Pueribacillus theae: one gene and its partner. The protein of the gene in region 1 interacts with the protein of each later gene in a pairwise test. Links are inferred from orthologs where the notes say so. Each region holds a gene or a part of one and is shown on either strand. Other genes may lie near its edges. The genes, in order: DCC39_RS05285 and topA.

The links.
Region 2: the proteins of DCC39_RS05285 (region 1) and topA interact in binary tests that used the Escherichia coli proteins (3 or more experiments, as listed by UniProt). The link is inferred for Pueribacillus theae from one-to-one orthologs.

The regions. Positions count from the first base shown.
Region 1 is NZ_QCZG01000007.1:89,536-92,406, forward strand. It holds DCC39_RS05285 (YigZ family protein), read left to right. Parts: upstream 1-1,050; coding sequence 1,051-1,692; downstream 1,693-2,871. Other genes in the region: DCC39_RS05280 (sensor histidine kinase), read right to left, coding at 1-874; DCC39_RS05290 (glycosyltransferase family 4 protein), read left to right, coding at 1,823-2,871.
Region 2 is NZ_QCZG01000001.1:184,714-201,418, reverse strand. What follows is about bases 13,594-16,588. They hold topA (type I DNA topoisomerase), read right to left. Parts: upstream 16,127-16,588; coding sequence 14,060-16,126; downstream 13,594-14,059. Other genes in these bases: dprA (DNA-processing protein DprA), read right to left, coding at 16,210-16,588; trmFO (FADH(2)-oxidizing methylenetetrahydrofolate--tRNA-(uracil(54)-C(5))-methyltransferase TrmFO), read right to left, coding at 13,594-14,041. Also shown: flagellar hook assembly protein FlgD, read right to left, coding at 1-50; DCC39_RS01040 (flagellar hook-length control protein FliK), read right to left, coding at 66-1,646; DCC39_RS01035 (MotE family protein), read right to left, coding at 1,679-2,242; flagellar export protein FliJ, read right to left, coding at 2,232-2,678; flagellar protein export ATPase FliI, read right to left, coding at 2,681-3,994; flagellar assembly protein FliH, read right to left, coding at 3,987-4,766; flagellar motor switch protein FliG, read right to left, coding at 4,759-5,772; flagellar basal-body MS-ring/collar protein FliF, read right to left, coding at 5,784-7,379; flagellar hook-basal body complex protein FliE, read right to left, coding at 7,516-7,821; flagellar basal body rod protein FlgC, read right to left, coding at 7,834-8,289; flagellar basal body rod protein FlgB, read right to left, coding at 8,292-8,687; GTP-sensing pleiotropic transcriptional regulator CodY, read right to left, coding at 8,946-9,722; hslU (HslU--HslV peptidase ATPase subunit), read right to left, coding at 9,737-11,134; ATP-dependent protease subunit HslV, read right to left, coding at 11,192-11,737; tyrosine recombinase XerC, read right to left, coding at 11,780-12,676; more of trmFO, read right to left, coding at 12,737-13,593; more of dprA, read right to left, coding at 16,589-16,705. UniProt on the Escherichia coli protein: Releases the supercoiling and torsional tension of DNA, which is introduced during the DNA replication and transcription, by transiently cleaving and rejoining one strand of the DNA duplex.

The DNA of each region.
Region 1 (2,871 bases):
ACAGTGCAATTTCCAAATTGGAAGCCAACCGCTTCTCTTGCCCAATAATTTGGATCGTAACCTCCGTTCCGAAATTTTCACTGACAGTATTTATATATTTTTTTAACGTTGGAATGAGCCCAAAGTCGTCTAGCGCCATTGGACGAAGATCGTAAATAATTCTTCTAACTTCTTGAAGTGAATTTCGTACAAGCTGGCGTAATTCTCTAAATTCGGCAATGGCCGCATCAGTTCCTTTATATTGAATCTTTTTTTCAATTAATTCCGACCGTAACAGCATGTTCGCAAGCATCTGCGCAGGGCCGTCGTGAATTTCTCGTGACAGGCGCCTTCTCTCTTCTTCCTGGGCTTCGATAATTCGCAGCCCGAGTGTTTGCCTTCGATTGGCATCTTCAATCAGTTCGCCCATTCTTTTTAAATCACCGCTTAAATAGTTCAAAACGACAGAAATATGCCTTGTCAAATTTTCTGCTTTTGAAATGGTTTCTTTCACTTGAAGAAGGCGGCGCTCAAGCTCATCACGCCTCTCACGCAGCTGAATCTCTCTTTCCCTTAAAACGTTCAACTTAATTTGCAAATCATTCGCAGTTTCATAGACTTGCTTAACATCCTCTTCCGTGTATTTATTGAAATTATGGCTAACTTTGGCGAGGCGGTTTCTCGCAAGCCTTGTTTTTTCTTCAAGCAGATCTCGTTCATCAATGACTTTTGCCACATCTATCTTGATATTCTCAAGTTTTTTTAATAAACGTTCAAACTCTTTACGAGAAAGTTCTCCGATCTCAAATACTTCATTTTTGCTTTCTGAAACTTTGTAGATCGTTTCATCCAAAATTTGGTCAAGTAGCTTACTCGATATTTTTTTTGAATTCATTTCGATTCCTCCACCCCCACTTTACAAATATTGACCAAAAAGGACTAGAATCTTCCTTCCTATTTAACTTTACAATCCGATTGTTTTTCGATTACAAATTGCCTATGAATAGGAATTTCGTCACTGCCGCGTTATAATAGCAGTAGATTTTTTAACGATTGCTTGGGGGATTGTTGATGCTATCTTCTTATTATACCGTAAAACAACCGGGGACACACGAGATCTACATACAAAAGTCAAGATTTATTGCATATATTGGCCGAGCCGAATCGGAAGAAGAGGCACAGGCTTTCATTCAATCCATCAAGAAAAAACATTATGACGCAACACATAATTGTTCCGCTTATCTGATCGGTGAAAACAATGAAATCCAAAAGGCAAACGATGACGGGGAACCGAACGGTACCGCAGGAATACCCATATTAGAGGTTCTAAAGAAACGCGGCTTAAAAGATACCGTTGTTGTCGTCACCCGCTATTTCGGTGGAATTAAACTAGGAACTGGAGGCCTTATTCGCGCATACGGATCCGCCGCTTCAGAAGTGATTCGTACTGTCGGCGTCGTAAAAAGAGTGCTTATGCAAATCATGCATACGGCTTTTGACTACTCGTACCTTGGAAAAATTGAAAATGAACTGCACAACTCACCATACGAAAAAAAAGAAATCCGCTATTTCGAACATGTGGAGATGGACATCTATGTGGAAAGTGGAAATCAAGAAACATTTGCTGAATGGATCACAAACTTAACAAATGGAGAAGCAGAAATTGGCTCTGGGGATGTCGAGTATTTGGAAAAGGAAATAAATAAATTATAACTCGAAAGGCAAACTAAGAGGAAGCCGTTAAAAATTCGACAATTTTTATAGGAAACATTCGATAATTCTTTTCATTTTTAAATAATCTGTTATGATAAGTGTGATATGCTGCTTGAAAAGGGGTGATCGATTGCTCGATACATACCATTATTTTATCGCTTTTTTCATTTCACTTCTTGTTACAATTATTGCAACACCTTTCGTTAAAAAAATTGCACTTCGATATAATATTGTAGATAAACCAGAAAATCGAAAGATCCATATGAATTCAAAGCCTCGGCTCGGCGGACTTGCGATTGTCATAGGCGTTGCAGCAGGTTATCTTTATTTGACACCGGCACCCTATTCACCCTACATGCCAAAAATTATTATTGGGGCAATCATTATCACCATCGTCGGGATCTTGGATGATAAATTCACGTTGTCACCGAAAGCAAAATTACTTGGCCAAATTATCGCCGCTTGCATTGTCGTCTCTTCAGGGCTCCTCGTTGACTTTGTTACAATTCCGTTTTACGGAAAAGTCGAATTCGGCGTCTTTAGCTATGCCATTACTATTTTATGGATTGTCGGCATTACAAATGCCATGAATTTAATCGATGGATTGGATGGCCTTTCAGCCGGGGTTTCTACGATTGCATTAACGTTCTTTTCCATTATGGCGGTGATTGACAGCCAATTCGTCGCACTCGGATTATCGATCATTTTTCTCGGGGCAACCATCGGTTTTTTATTTTTCAATTTTCATCCGGCGGAAATATTCATGGGAGACACAGGGGCGTTATTTCTTGGATATTCCATTTCGATTATTTCCATACTCGGCCTTTTCAAAAGCGTTACGCTATTTAGCTTAATCATCCCTGTGATCATATTGGCTGTTCCGATTTTCGATACATTCTTTGCCATTATCCGCAGGCTTTTAAACAAACAAAAAATTTCAAGTCCTGACAGGCGGCATCTTCACCACCGGTTAATCGACATGGGCTTTAGCCACAAAACGACTGTTTTTATAATTTATGGCGTCAGCATTTTCTTTGGAATTTCAGCACTTGTCTTTTCAGCTTCAACACTTTGGGGTTCCCTGCTGATGATTAGCTTGCTGTTGCTGATACTCCAACTAACTGCTGAACTGATCGGGCTCATAGGCGAAAAGAGAAAACCAATCGTTACATTTTTAAA
Region 2 (16,705 bases), on another replicon or contig:
TGGGGCAAGTTTGATAAAAACAAGGAGTCATCAAGCTTGTTGCTCTCCATACCCTTCTCCTTTCTTTAAAACGAAAGTGCTTCTAGCCATTTCTTAAAAGATTCTTCCTCTTCTTCTTTTTGCTGATTTTCATAATCATTCGTTTGTTCCATTTCTTGCTCAGCATTTCGTCCATTTCCTTGCCTTGAACCTTCATGTTGAGCTTGTTGCTGTGAATGGTGAGATTGTTGTCCAATCTCGATTTTCTCGACGTTGATCTGTTGAGCAATAAATGCGTGGCGCAGCTGATGCAATTGCGATTCAATTAATTGTTTTGCAGTTTCAGTTTGCGCTGTTATTCTAGCAATCAATTCACCATTCTGGTGAATGAGTTTAATAGCGAGTGAGCCAAGATGTTCTGGGTACAGCCTGATGCTTAATTCCGTTATACCGTTTTTAAAGGTGTGTAAACGGCTGTTCCCCATCAGCCTTTCCAATTGGTTAGCTAAAGAACTCTCGTTCATTCTGTTCGTTACATGCATCCGCCATTCAAGCTGTTGGAGTTTATCCATCGATGCTTGTTGAAAAAAATGGCCCGGCTGCAAAATGATACGTGGTTCAGTAGCTTTTTCAGTCTTCATATGACTCCTATTGTTAAATTCACTTCCTTCGGAAACAGCGGACGCAACGAAGTGATTTGAACGTAGAATGGCATTTTCAAAATGGGTCCGATCGCTACGTTGAACCGTTTCACGATTCGCTTCTAAAAAATTCGCCAGCCGCAAAAAGAGAGTTTTCGCATCATCATGATAGCGGCCAAGTTCGACAGTTGACCGTGAGTCTGCCAAATTCGCTGGAAGTGTAAAGCCTGCAATCGTTAAAAAGGACTGGATGAACCGCTCCATCATTGGCTCTCGGTCCTTAGCTCGGATCATTTCTTCAGCTTCAGACTGCCATTCTCGCAGTGCAGGAAGCATCTGATTGAATCGTTCTGTTCCGAGAATCGCCTCCCAATCTTCTTCAGTGAAATGTAAAAGAAATTGAACCGTTTCAAGAAGCTTTGTTTGTTCATTTTCTTTCTCAGGAAGATGCGAAGTGCCTATCCGCTTATCGGTAACATTGGATGCATTCACTTCTTCGTTTTCATCATTTGGTGTTCGATGTTCCGATTCCAAAGCATTTATCAATCGAAAAAATAGGTGTTTTGCATCATCGGAATAGTCGCTATGTTGAAGCGTTTGAATGATTGCGTTTAAGTTTGCTGGACTGTCCGGCGTTGAAAAACCAATTATTGATAAAAACGAATGGATTAGCGGTTCCATCATTGGCTCTTGGTCTTCAATTTGCATGATCTCTTCAGCTTCAGACTGCCATTCTGCTAGTTCAGGAAGCTTTTGCCTTAATGACTTTGATCCAAGCAACCCTTCCCACTCCTCTTCAGTAAAACCGATTAATGATTTTATCGCTTTTTTAAACTGATTTTGTTCACTATCGTTGCCAATCTGTAAATCATCAAAAAAAGATTTAGCTTTCTTCTCCATATTCATTTCTTTTTCAAGAAATAAGTGAAATGGCCGTTCACTGGTAAACGGTTGAGCAGCATCATTCATTGACCTGCTCTGCCCTTCAGGCCCTAGCTGCAGAAAGTATTCACCTATCCGATTCATTTCGTTCTCACCCCCTTTCAAGCAGGTGATGATTATTCTTCTGACATAAGTTGCTTCATAATATTGGAAGCTTTGTTCGGCTCCAGCTTTGCTAAAATTCTTCCACTCTCTTCTGGTTTAAACGTTTTGAACAACGTGATAACATCCTTATTTTCCATCTCGGAAATAATTAAAGCTGCGTCTTTTGGAGACATGGATAGAAGTAATTTCCCTGTGTCCTTTACACTCGTTTCATCACTTAACGTTTCTTCTTCCTCTGTTTGCAATTGTTTTTCAAGCTTTACAATGGTTTGCTTCGTTTCTACTAATTCGTTATCTTTGTCTTGTAGTTTTTGCTCTAACTTTTCAATTTCTTCTTCTTGCTGCCTAATTTTTTCCGTGAGGCGGGCTACCTCTTTTTCCAATGAAATGTCATTTTGATCCTTTTTCTCTTCATCAAAAAAAGTTGATACGATTGGAATATGGGAGCCGACAGTCTTAAACTGGTCAAAAATACTTTTTCCCATAAACGATAAAACAACACCGTATACAACAATTGCAAAAATCAATGGGATTAAAAAGACGAAAAAGAACCACTGAAGCTTGCTAAATCCCATGCCATTCACCTGGCTTTATTAAAGAAAGTTCATCCAATTGCTTACTTTCATCTTTTTTTAGTTGGTTTTTAAAATGGGCAAAATGTTTTTCCTTTAATCGGTTGTATTTTTTTACTTCAACTGATTTTTGGATAATCTTTTGGTGTTTGCCTTCCATTAAAAATTTAGCCCGATTTACGTTTAATTGTTCTTGGGTGATGCTTGTTTGTAATGTTTGCAAATGGTAGCTGTATTGCAGCAATGAATCTGCCATTACGCCAACTTGCATTTTTTGTTCATATTGTTTTTCTAAGTCTTCCTTTTTCTTTAATAGTTCGTATAAACGCCTTGCCGCTTTTTCAAATTGCTGCCTTGCATCGGCGTACTCGAGCTCAGAAAGATTTTTTTCCTTTTCTTTTATTGTCAGTACTTTATCAAGGCGAAAATGGAAAGCCATCTTCATTCTCCTTTGCAAAATTGCTTAATAAGCAATTGAATCGATTCTTCAATAGAGGCATGTTCATCAACTTCTTGTTTTAGAAAAGCAATCATTTTCTCTTTGGCTGCGATCGCTTCGTCTATTTTTTTGGATGTTCCGGTTTTATAAGCCCCGATATTAATTAAATCCTCTGCTTCACGGTAGGTAGAGAGCAAGTCCCTAAAGTGATGTGCAGCATAAAGATGATCGGAAGAAACGATATTTGGCATGACACGGCTGACACTCTCTAAAATATTAAGCGCTGGAAATTGCCCTTTATTTGCAAGCTGCCGATCAAGAATAAAATGGCCATCTAATATCCCTCTTACGGTATCAGCGATCGGCTCATTAAAATCATCACCGTCAACGAGGACAGTATAAATCGCAGTTATCGCGCCCAATTTATTCGTTCCGGAACGTTCAAGAAGTTTTGGAAGCAATGAAAAGACAGACGGGGTGTATCCCTTTGTTGTAGGAGGCTCCCCAATCGCTAAACCGATTTCCCGCTGCGCCATTGCAACCCTCGTGACGGAGTCCATCATTAACATGACACTCAAGCCTTGATCTCGAAAATATTCAGCAATCGCTGTCGCGGTCAATGCGCCTTTTATGCGCATTAATGCAGGTTGGTCAGAGGTTGCAGCGATCACAATCGACCGATTTAAGCCTTGTTCACCTAAGTCCTTCTCAACAAATTCCAGCACTTCACGGCCTCTCTCGCCAATAAGTGCAATCACGTTAACATCCGCATTGGAATTTCTTGCGATCATACCCAGCAATGTGCTTTTCCCGACCCCTGATCCGGCAAAAATCCCAATCCTTTGGCCTTTTCCTATCGTTAGCAAGCTATCGATGGCGCGCACTCCGATTTCGATCGGTTGTTGTACGCGGGGGCGAGATAATGGGTTTGGCGGCTCATTATCCGTTGGTACAGGAAACAATCCTCTCATCGGCTCACTTCCATCGAGAGGGTTCCCAATGCCATCCAGAACCGTTCCGATAAGTTCTAGCCCCGCTTTAATATGCAACGGTTTTCCGGTATCTTCAACTAATGTCCCCGGTGAAATATCCGTAACGTTCGTAAACGGCATTAACAAAACATATTCATCGCGAAATCCAACAACCTCCGCTTTCACGACTCTCTTCTTTCGCTTGCCAATGTGTAAAAAACAAACATTGCCAACTGATGTTTCAGGCCCTTTTGACTCAATCATCAATCCGACAACCCTTGTGACTTTCCCAAAACGTTTATACGGATCAACCTGTTCGATTGCATCAATCAATTTACTAAGCATTTTCTAATTCCTCTACGTATTCAATAAGCTGTCGTTTGATTTCTGAAAGCTGGCTGTCAATCGAAGCATTAATCGTTCCAAACGATGTTTCAATTAAGCATCCATTTTCATGTAATTCTTGATCAGGGTAAATGGACAGGTCTGTTGAATCGTTCAATACAGATAGCAGCTCTCTTTTTTGCCGAACCGTTCGTTCATATTTCGTTGGATGGACGATAATTCGGATGTTTTCATGTTCTTTTACTTCCTTTAATACGGTCTTAACTAAGCTTGTCCACTGTTCTGGTTGTTGTTTCAACGTTTCGCCAATTATTTTTTCTGTTATTTGAACGGCGATTTTGACGATTTCAGGTTCGGCTTCTTTTAATTTGTTCAAATAATCCTTTTTTGCTGCATCTACAAGCCGCTGGGCTTCCAAGACAGATTGGCGAATCGACTCTTCTCCGTCCATCCTGCCGTGATCATACCCTTCTTGGTAGCCTTGGAGTCTTGCTTCTTCAAGTGCTTCATTTATTTTATTTTGGAGCGCTTCTTCTTCTTTTTGTAATTGCTGCTTCTTTTTTTGAATCAATTTTTCTGTTTCATTCAGAAGTTTATCCGCTTCTTCTTTCGCTTCCGCAATCATTTCATTAGCTTTTTGCCCACGGAAATCTGTATTCAAATCTTCGTTATTTTCATTATGGCGTGTCTTTATCTGAACAGACCTTTTCAATGCAATCAATTTTGCGTTTTTATCTAAGTCTTCCGTTGTACATTTAATTAAGTTAACCAATGATGTCGTCACCTCCACCGCGTGCAATGACGATTTCTCCAGATTCCTCCAGTCTTCTAATAACAGCTACAATGCGCATTTGTGCTTCTTCTACATCCCTTAGCCGGACAGGGCCCATATATTCAAGCTCATCTTTGTATGTTTCAACCATACGCTGGGACATATTGCTGTAAATGATCTCTTTTACTTCTTCGCTAGCTGCTTTTAAAGACAGTAATAAATCCTCGTTTTCCACATCGCGAATGACGCGCTGAATGGCGCGGTTATCGAGCGTAACAATATCTTCGAATACGAACATTCGCTTCTTAATTTCTTCAGCCAATTCGGGATCTTGAATTTCCAACGCATCAAGAATCGTTTTCTCAGTTGCCCTGTCAACACTATTTAGCACCTCAACAACAGACTCGACTCCACCGGTCTGTGTGTAGTCCTGTGTAACAGTTGTAGACAGCTTCCGTTCAAGAATCTGTTCGACTTCGTTAATAATTTCAGGCGACGTCCGGTCCATCGTTGCCATTCTTTTCGCAATATCCGCTTGCATTTCTTGAGGCAAATCAGAAAGTATTTGCCCTGATACGCCTGGATCAAGATAGGAAAGGATAAGCGCTATTGTCTGCGGGTGTTCATGCTGGATAAAATTCAAAATTTGTGCCGGTTCCGCTTTCCGCGCAAAGTCGAAAGGACGGACTTGAAGCGTTTGGGTCAGCCGGTTGATAATATTCATGGCATCATTTTTGCCTAACGCTTTTTCAAGGACCATTTTCGCGTAAGCGATCCCCCCTTGGGAAATATAATCTTGCGCCAACGCAATTTGGTGGAACTGTTCCAGCACTTCCTCTTTTAATTGTGCATCCACCTTGCGGACGTTCGTAATTTCAAGTGTCATTTTCTCTATTTCTTCTTCGGTCAAATGTTTATACACTTGTGCCGAAACATCTGGTCCTAATGCAATAAGCAAAATAGCCGCTTTTTGTTTTCCGGTTAATTTTCTTGATTTAATAGCCATCTGCTCAACTCCTAATCTTCAGACAACCATGTTCTAAGAAGCTTCGCAAAATCTTCCGGCTTCTCTTTTGCCAGTTTCTCCAATTGTTTCAATCGTTTCCGTTCCCCTGTATTAAAATCTGTCTCAACTTCATCAATCTCTTCCTCCAGCAATGGAATAGCCTTTTCCTGCTCAATCTCTTGTTCTTCGATATCTTCTTCGTTTTTATTTTTACGGAATAATAAAAATGCAAGCACTCCGATAATAAGTAATAGAACAGCACCTACAATATACAACCAAACTGGTATTGTCCTCGTTTCTTCTGGCGTAAGATCAGGTTTTCCGTTGAATGGTTGGGCCGAGACAAAAATCTTGTCGGTAATATCCTCATCTTCCAGAGGCGTGTTTGTATTTTTCGAAATGGTCGTCTTTACGATCGTGCCTAAAATTTCCTCGATATTATTGATCGTTTGCGGGCTTAATGATTGAGGTTCGTTAGGCTCAGGCGGTTCAACCATGACTTGAATGCCTAAATCCTGTATTTTATAAGGACTTTCCACAATTTCTTTGCGAATCCGGTTAAATTCATTGTTTACGCGTTCTTCATCACGTTCATAATCTCCAGACTGGCCATTTGCCAAAGCGGGATACTCTGGAATGTCAGTCTCTCCCGTTCCTGCCACCCCTTCTGCTTGATTGGCATCGCCGGTAAAAGATTCTCTTATCCGTTCAACACTCACTTTAAGGCCTTCCATATTTTCGGGATCAACCGGCTCCACGAGGTTTTCTTCTCTGTTTTCTTGTGTGAAATCGATATCTGCCGTTACAGACGTAACGACTTTTCCTTGGCCAATCAAAGTAGTAAGCATTTGCTGCACTTGCCGCTGCAAATCACGTTCGATATCTTGCTTAATCTTTCTCTGCTGTTCATACAGCGTAAAGCCACTGCTATCCGCATCAGTATTCGAATCATAGTAGTTAAAATACTGGTCCATAATCGCGATATTTTCTTCAGGTAGGTTAGGGACACTTTTGGATACAAGGTTATAAAGGGCATTAATTTCTTTTTGGTTTAATTCTTTTGTTAAATGTAAGACGACGGATGCTGAAGATGTCTGTTCTTCTTGGGAAACCCAAATCGATTCGCCAGGAAGATTTATCATGACGCTGGCATCTTTCACCCCATCAATGTTTTTGATTAAATTTTCTAATTCTGTTTGCATTGCCCCACGTTCCAGAACATTAAATTCGCTATCCGTCATGCCAAAACCAGCATTTTCACTAAAAAATGAATAGTCGATTTTGCCGCTTTTTGGAATTCCTTCAGCTGCAAGTTCAACCTTTAAGCTATTTACTGATTTCTCAGGAACTGAAATGGTTGTTCCATTATTTGAAACGACAGAAGGTATACCGCGGCTGTCTAAACTTTCTTTTATTTGCCCGGCTTCTTCCGATGATAGATTAGAGTATAACGGCGCGTAATCAGGCCTCGAATTAAAAAAAATGATCGTAATCATTAAAGCTAAAACAACGATCGAACTCCCTATCGCTATTATTTTTTGCAATGGGGTTCGCTCTGACCAAAACCCGCGTATTCTTTCTATTAAGCGTATAACTTTTTCTTTCATTTTTTCCCCCGGCTGTGAACATGTTAAGGCAGACATCAAATGCCAAAGCTATACAAGTAGAGTTATAGAGAATGTTCAAAACCCCCATGTCTGATTAGACACCGCAATAAATGAAAATGGGGTTTTGAACACACGCTTATAGCGGCATCCTCATAATTTCTTGGTAAGCTTCAATTGCTTTGTTTCTAATTTCAAGTGCCACTTGCATCGAGACAGATGCTTTTTCCGCCGTAATCATCACGTCATGCAGATTTACCGCTTTGTTTTCGATTAGTTTCTTTGTTTCTTTGTCTGAAGCGGCTTGTGCATCATTCACTTTATTCATTGCATTTGAAAGCATTTGTGAAAATTGTTGCTGGACATCGAATGGCGTTTTTTTAACTTCTATGTTGGCAATTGGTTTTTGGTTGAAGATCAATGGTGTTATTCCGAACTTTTCCATTCTCTACACTCCTTATTTCCCAATCTCAAGCGCTTTTACCAACATCCCTTTTGAAGCATTAAGAGCAGTGATATTTGCTTCATACGAACGAGAAGCGCTCATGATATCGACCATTTCTTTTAATGGATCGACATTTGGAAGGCGCACATATCCGTTTTCGTCTGCATCGGGATGCTCTGGTTGGTACAATGTTTTAAATGGCGTTTGATCATCTACAATGCCGGCGGCCTTCACTCCGTTTCCTATTGTTGAGTTTTTATTATGTATAGCCTGGCGCAAAAAATGGGTAAATTGACTTTCATTCGTTTTTAACGCGACCATTTTTCGGCGATACGGCAGCCATTCCCCGTTGACAAACCTCCCTCTTGTAGTGTCCGCATTCGCGATGTTGGAAGAAGCAATATCCATGCGAAGCCGTTGTACTGTTAACCCAGACGCCGAAGTGTTCATGCTATGAAAAATAGACACTGCTATTTCCCTCCCTTAGCGACATTTTTCAACGAAGAAAATTTACCATTTATTCGTTCAATTAATGCATTGTAATAGATTTGATTTTCAGCGAGCAGCGACATTTCTCTATCAATGTCAACATTGTTGCCATTGTTGTTCATTATCGATTTGTTTTTTGTTGCAACAGTGTATCCGCTGTTTTGTTGGGTGGCAGCGAAATTAAAATGCCGATTATCCGTTCTTTTCGCCTGCAATCCAATTGCCTTTGACAGTTCATCTTTAAAAATAACTTCCTTTGCTTTGTAATGCGGCGTGTCGGCATTTGCGATGTTTTGGGATATTACGTTTTGGCGTACTGATGAAGCGTGGAGCCTTCGTTCCAATGCGGATAATGTCGAATCTGAAAATAGGTCCATCTCACTACAAGTCCTTTCTCGAAAAAAATATTACAAATTAATAACACAAACTCGGCCCATTAACCTATTAAAATTAAAAAAAAAGAAATTTCACATGATCAATGTCACAGTATGACTTATTATACATAAATTCCACATAAAAAAGACATAGGTATTTAAGTCTATTTTTCCAATTATGTCAGATTTTGTCAATTTTTTCACAAAAAAGACACTTTACGATGTAAAGTGTCTTTAAACATGATATGTTTTTATGTTTGTTTATTCGGAACGAAGTTTATCTAATTCAACTAAAAATTTATTGTTTAAAACTTTAATATATGTTCCTTTCATTCCAAGAGATCTCGATTCGATTACACCGGCACTTTCTAGTTTCCTGAGCGCATTTACAATAACAGAACGGGTGATACCGACTCTGTCCGCAATTTTACTTGCAACAAGCAAACCTTCTTTGCCGTCTAATTCTTCAAAAATATGTTCAATAGCTTCTAACTCACTGTAAGATAAAGAACTAATTGCCATTTGAACAACCGCTTTGTTCCGAGCTTCTTCTTCGATTTCTTCAGCTTTTTCGTGAAGGATTTCCATACCTACTACAGTCGCTCCGTATTCAGCAAGTACAAGCTCTTCCTCTGAAAACTCTTTTTCAAATCTTGATAAAATAAGTGTTCCCAATCTTTCTCCGCCCCCAACAATCGGAACAATTGTTGTCAAGCCGGATTTGAAAAGTTCCTTATTATCATCCGGAAAAGCTGTAAGCTCATGATTAATATCCAAATTCGCTGAGGTTACATTGATTGTAAAGAGCTTCTCCGTATACTCAGCCGGAAATTGTTTTTCATCTAAAATCTTTTGCATTTTTTCATTTTGGATTTCTTGGTTCACAGCAATTCCTAAAAGTTTCCCTCTCCGGCTAAGGACGTAAACATTTGCATCAATCACTTCCTTGAGTGTTTCTGCCATTTCTCTAAAGTTTACTGGACCTGCAACTTTTTGTAACATTGAATTAATTTTTCTTGACTTTTCTAAAAGACTCATCTTTTTCCTCCTAATTATAAAATAAATTGACTCAAATCTTTGTTTTTTACGATTGATGATAGTTTTTCTTCCACATACTCAGGTGTGATAACAATTTTCTCCAAGTTAATGTCCGGTGCTTCAAACGAAAGATCCTCAAGTAAACGTTCTAAAATCGTATGCAGCCTTCTGGCTCCAATATTATCCGTTTCTTGATTCACCTCAAAAGCTAAAGAAGCGATTCTTTGAATAGCTTCGTCAGAAAATTCAATTTCTATACCTTCAGTAGCCAATAATGCTGAATATTGTTTAATTAACGCATTATCTGGCTCAGTTAAAATTTGAACGAAATTCTCCACACTTAATTTTTCAAGCTCAACGCGGATCGGAAAACGGCCTTGCAATTCAGGAATAAGATCTGATGGTTTCGCGATATGAAACGCACCTGCGGAAATAAATAAAATATGATCAGTCTTTATCGGGCCATATTTTGTCATCACTGTTGAACCTTCGACAATTGGCAATATATCACGCTGAACCCCTTCTCTTGAAACGTCAGCAGACTGTTGGCTTTTTCCTGCAATTTTGTCAATTTCATCGATAAAGATAATCCCTGAGTTTTCCGCCCTTGAAACAGCTTCTTGGGAAACTTCATCCATGTCGATAAGCTTTGCAGCTTCATCCTGAATCAAAAGTTTCCTTGCTTCTGAAACCGGAAGTTTTCTCTTTTTTGTTTTTTTAGGGATAATTTGGCTAAAGAGGTCTTGCATATTGACTCCCATTTGCTCCATTCCGGCTCCCTGGAATAAATCCACCATTTGATTGGCCTGTTCAGTAACTTCTACTGTAATGATTCGATCTTCCAGTTCCCCAAGTGCCAACTGGTGGGCAATTTGTCTTTTGCGCTGATGGATGCTTTGCTCTTCTGAGCTGTCTTGCACATCTTCTTGGTTCGAACCATTTCCGCCAAAGAACATTTCTAGTGGATTTTTGTATTGTGATGATTGCTTCCTTTTCGAGGGCACAAGCAGGTCAACAATTCTTTTATCGGCATTTTCTCTCGCTTTGTCCTTCACTTGATTCATTTTTTCTTCTTTAATTAACCGGACGGAAATTTCAACTAAGTCTCTTACCATAGACTCAACGTCTCTTCCAACGTAGCCTACCTCGGTGAATTTCGTCGCTTCCACCTTTACGAATGGTGCATTAACAAGCTTGGCAAGCCTTCGGGCAATTTCCGTTTTTCCGACACCAGTCGGACCGATCATTAAAATATTTTTAGGCACAATTTCATCCTTCAACTGATCATCAAGCAAATTTCGCCTGTAACGATTCCTTAACGCAACAGCCACCGCTTTTTTCGCTTGTTTTTGTCCAACGATATACTGATCAAGCTTATCAACAATCTCTCTAGGTGTTAAGTGGGCATTCATTCGAAACCCTCCATTCAAATTAAGAAGTTGTTACATGCTCCCTTTGAAAAGAAACATTTAAAGTTCCTCAATAATGATTTGATCATTTGTATAGACACAAATTTCGCCGGCGATTTTAAGTGCGGCTTCGGCAATTTCTTTCGCGGAGAGCCCGCTGGCATGTTCTTTTAACGCTTTTCCTGCAGCAAGCGCATAATTGCCTCCAGAACCAATCGCAAGGATACCGTCGTCGGGCTCAATCACTTCCCCTGTGCCAGAAATAAGCAGCATATTCGATTCATTCATTACAATCAGCATGGCTTCTAGTTTTCTAAGTACCTTATCACTACGCCATTCCTTCGCTAGTTCGACTGCTGAACGCAGTAAATTCCCGTTATATTCTTCCAGCTTGCCTTCAAATTTTTCAAAGAGTGTGAATGCGTCGGCAACAGAGCCCGCAAATCCGGCGATTACTTTTCCGTTATGAAGCCTGCGTACTTTTTTTGCCGTATGTTTCATGACGACAGCATTTCCAAATGTAACCTGGCCATCGCCTGACATTGCCGACGAACCATTATGCTGTATAGCAAAAATTGTCGTTGCATGAAAAGACTCGTTCAACATTATCCCTCCATTCAAAAGAGAATTTCCTTGCCAATATTAGAGTTATGCGCGGGGATGATGATTCAAATACGTGTTTCTTAAACTTTCTTTCGTTACATGTGTATAAATCTGTGTAGTGGATAATTGGGCATGGCCCAATAATTCCTGTACAGAACGGAGATCGGCGCCTTGATTAAGCATATGTGTTGCGAACGTATGCCGAATTGCATGAGGGCTAATATTTTTATGCAAGCTCGCCTGCTCGACAATTTTGTTCAAGATTGTCCGCACACTTCTGTCCGAAAGCCTCGTTCCTCTATAGTTAAGAAACAAAGCATCTGTTTCTTCTGAACTTTTACCGGCTAGCTTTTTTCTGCCATCTTGAATGTATCTTTCCAATGCATCCATTGCATACGAGCCAATTGGGACATATCGTTCCTTACGGCCTTTTCCGTACACAAGCAACATACCCAGCGAAAAATCAATGTCTGTTTGATTTAATGAACAGCATTCACTAACCCTTATCCCAGTTGCATAAAGCAGTTCCAATATCGCTTGATTCCGTTGACCAAGAGGTGTTGTGATATCTAAAACGCCAAACAAAGCGGCTACCTCTTCTTCGTATAAAAAATTCGGTAGCCGGTGCTCTTTTTTCGGTAAGGAAGCCGCTTGAAATGGATTGTGGCTTACAATTTCTTCCCTTAGTAAAAAACGATAAAAACTTCGTAATGAAGAAATCATTCTTGCAACCGTATTTCGTGCAAGACCTCTATCGTGCAATTCCGTTAAAAACAATCGTACATCAGCGTAATTTACAGACGAAAAGTCTTCAATTCCTTCTTTTTCTAAAAAAAGAGTGAATTTAGCAAGATCTCGTTTGTAATTCGCAATTGTATACATTGAATAATTTTTTTCTAATTCAAGATACGACAAAAACGACTGCAAGCTACCTGTTTGCATACATTCACCTCAAAAAGCTATTAAATCGTAACATATAACTATGCTGAATACAAGGGACTGTCACAATTTAGACACAAAATTCTGAATTGTTTTCAATGCTCGTTCAGCGATTTTTTTATTTCTTTCCTGCTTATTTTTCACTTGACCTAATGGGGTAAATAATCCAAAGTTAATATTCATCGGTTGGAAATTGTTCGGATTTGCCGACGTAATATAATGGGCCAAACTTCCAAGCGCTGTTTCTTCAGGAAAAACGAGCGGTTTTTCACCTTTTGCTAATTTTGCAGCATTGATGCCTGCGATCAAGCCAGATGCCGCTGACTCCACATAACCTTCTACCCCCGTCATTTGCCCGGCAAAAAACAAGTCTTCGCGCTGAATGTATTGATAAGTCGATTTTAACAATTTTGGCGAATTAATAAAAGTATTCCGATGCATGACGCCATAACGGACAATTTCAGCGTTTTCCAATCCTGGAATCATCTGAATCACTTCTTTTTGCGGGCCCCATTTCAAATGTGTCTGAAACCCGACAATATTATAAAGCGTTGCCGAACTATTGTCCTGCCTTAACTGAACGACAGCGAAAGGCCGCTTATTCGTTTTCGGATCTTCAAGGCCGACAGGTTTCATCGGGCCAAATAGGAGTGTTTTTTTACCTCTCTTCGCAAGGACTTCGATTGGCATACAGCTTTCAAAAAATATTTCTTTCTCAAACTCACGCAAAGGAACCGTTTCACTTGAAACAAGGACATCATAAAAATGGTTAAATTCTTCTTCTGTCATCGGGCAATTCACATAAGCGGCCTCACCTTTATCATAGCGCGATTTTAAATATACCTTTTTAAAGTCAATGCTGTCCGCTTCGATAATCGGTGCTGCTGCATCATAGAAGTACAAGTATTCCTCTCCGGTTAAACGTTTAAGTTGCTGCGACAGCGTTTGAGATGTCAACGGCCCGGTAGCTATGATTGTTGGGCTATCAGGAATACTCGTAACTTCTTCATGAGAAACCGTGACGTTTTCATGATTTTTCACTTTTTCCGTTACCAAAGCAGCGAACTCGTGGCGATCAACTGCAAGTGCCCCTCCTGCCGGAACCGAGCACTTGTCAGCGGAAGAAACGATAACTGAATCGAGCTTACGCATTTCTTCCTTAAGGACACCGACAGCATTCGTTAAACTATTCGCCCGCAATGAATTGCTGCAGACAAGTTCAGCAAATTGATCCGTATGATGTGCGGGCGTTTGTTTTTGTGGACGCATCTCGTATAAGTTCACTTTTATGCCGCGCTTTGCGAGCTGCCAAGCAGCTTCGCTTCCAGCAAGACCAGCGCCGATAACATTTACTTCAGCTATTGTCATGACGAGACAACTCCTTTTCTACCCCTCTTCTGCATAATCACATGATGAACATACGACTTGTGTTTTCTTTTTTGTCTTTTTTTCAACAAGCATGCCGTTGCATTTCGGGCATTTTCGATTAATTGGTTTGTCCCATGAAAGAAATTCGCATTCAGGGTACCTGTCACACCCGTAAAAAATCCGGCCCTTTTTACTTTTTCTCTCAACGATATTGCCTTTTTGACAGCTTGGGCATTTTACGCCGATATCTTTTAAGATTGGCTTTGTATTTCTGCACTCGGGAAAATTGGAACAAGCCATAAATTTACCGAAACGGCCGATTTTGATCACCATTTCATGGCCGCATTTCTCACAATTTTCTCCGGCGGGTTCATCTTTTATTTCTACTTCCTTCATTTGTTCTTCGGCTTTTTTCAAGCTTTTTTCGAAGCCCTCATAAAAGTCATCGATGATTTTTATCCAATTCTGCTTCCCTTCTTCAATGGCGTCTAGATCGTTTTCCATTTTCGCCGTAAAATCAACATCTACGATTTCGCTGAAAAATTCTGTAATGAGCTCAAGCACAATTGTTCCGAGTTCCGTTGGGACAAATTTGCGTTCTTCAAGCTTCACGTAGCCACGTTTTTGGATGGTATCAAGGGTTGGCGCATACGTTGATGGGCGCCCAATGCCTAATTCTTCCATCGTTTTTACAAGGCGTGCTTCCGTATAGCGCGGCGGCGGCTGGGTAAAGTGTTGGCTTGGTTCGATGCTTTCGGCCTTTACTTCACTATTTTCTTTTAAATCAGGAAGAAGTGCATTTTCTTCCGCTTTGTTATCGTCTGTCCCTTCAACATAAACTTTCATAAACCCCGGAAATTTAATCGCTGAACCAGTTGCACGAAAGACAACACCATTATTGTTTAAATCAACGCTCATCGTATCCATGACAGCAGGGGCCATTTGGCTTGCAACAAGGCGTTCCCAAATCAGTTTATAAAGGCGGTAATGGTCTCTGCTTAAATACTTTTTCATCTCTTTCGGTTCTCTGAAAGAAGATGTTGGACGGATCGCTTCATGGGCGTCCTGTGTATTTTTTGTTTGCTTCGCCGTTCTTTTTTTGTTTGGCAAATAATTTTTGCCGAAGTTTTGTTCAATATATTTTTGTGTCTCTTCTACTGCTGTATCAGATATTCTTGTTGAATCTGTACGCATATACGTGATTAAACCAATGGTTTCTTTGCCTATTTCAATTCCTTCATATAATTGCTGTGCAATCATCATCGTTTTTCTCGCACGAAAATTCAACTTTCTCGCAGCTTCCTGCTGCAAGGATGATGTTGTGAAAGGCAAGGCCGGGTTTCGCCTTCTCTCTTTCTTTTGGACAGATGCAACGGTAAATGTATCACCTTTTATTTGTCCGAGAATTTGATTTACTTCTTGTTCGTTTTTCAATTCCATCTTTTTGTTGTCTTTTCCATAAAAGAAAGCCTCAAACGTCTCTCCTTTTTCGTTGAAGAGCGACTTAATTTTCCAATATTCTTCCGGTTTGAATTGCTGAATTTCTTGTTCACGCTCAACAATTAAACGCAGTGCAACAGATTGAACTCTTCCTGCACTTAGTCCCTTTTTAACTTTCTTCCATAGAATAGGGCTTATTTTATAGCCTACCAGCCTGTCAAGTATTCTCCGCGCTTGCTGTGCATCAACAAGATGCATATTAATTGGGCGCGGATGTTTAAACGCGTCTTTAATGGCGTCCTTTGTAATTTCGTTGAATACGACCCGGCAATCCGAATCTTGATCAATGTTTAAGCTGTGGGCTAAATGCCATGCAATGGCTTCGCCTTCACGGTCAGGGTCAGCTGCAAGATAAACTTTTTTAACTTTCTTTGCAGCATCCTTTAATTCTTTTAAAATCGGGCCTTTCCCACGAATTGTAATGTATTTAGGTTGAAAGTGTTGTTCGACATCAACACCGATTTGACTTCTTGGCAAATCACGTACATGTCCCATTGATGCTTTGACTTCATATTTTTTTCCTAAATATTTTTTTATCGTTTTCGCTTTTGCGGGAGACTCAACGATTACTAAGTAATCTTCCATGCTAAAGCTTCTCCCCCCTCACAGGAATTTTAAAATCTTCCCTATTATTAAATACTCGTTCATCTTTTGTCAAATAGTCCGTACTAATTTTTTTCAATAAAGAGCTCATTTTCAATATCTTGTGAACATAATACCATTTTTGCTCCTTGTTGAATTAAGTTGTTCGTTCCCTTACTATTTGGGTTTAATACGGAACCTGGAATCGCAAATACTTCCCTTCCTTGTTCAAGCGCTTGATCCGCTGTAATGAGTGATCCGCTTTTTTCTTTCGCCTCTACGACAAGCGTTCCTCTTGTAAGGCCGCTGATGATTCGATTGCGGAGTGGGAACTGCCATTTAGCCGGAGGTTGCAACGGCAAAAATTCTGATAGCAACAACCCGTTATTCGCTATCGTTTCCGCAAGCTTTTTATGTTCTTTTGGATAAATGGATTGAAGGCCTGAACCTAAAACTGCAATCGTGCTTCCGTTTTCATTCAATGCAAGCTGGTGGCTAAGTGCGTCAATGCCATACGCAAGGCCACTAACGATGCACCAATCATTTCTAATTAAAGGGTACAGGATTTGTTTCATAATAGGG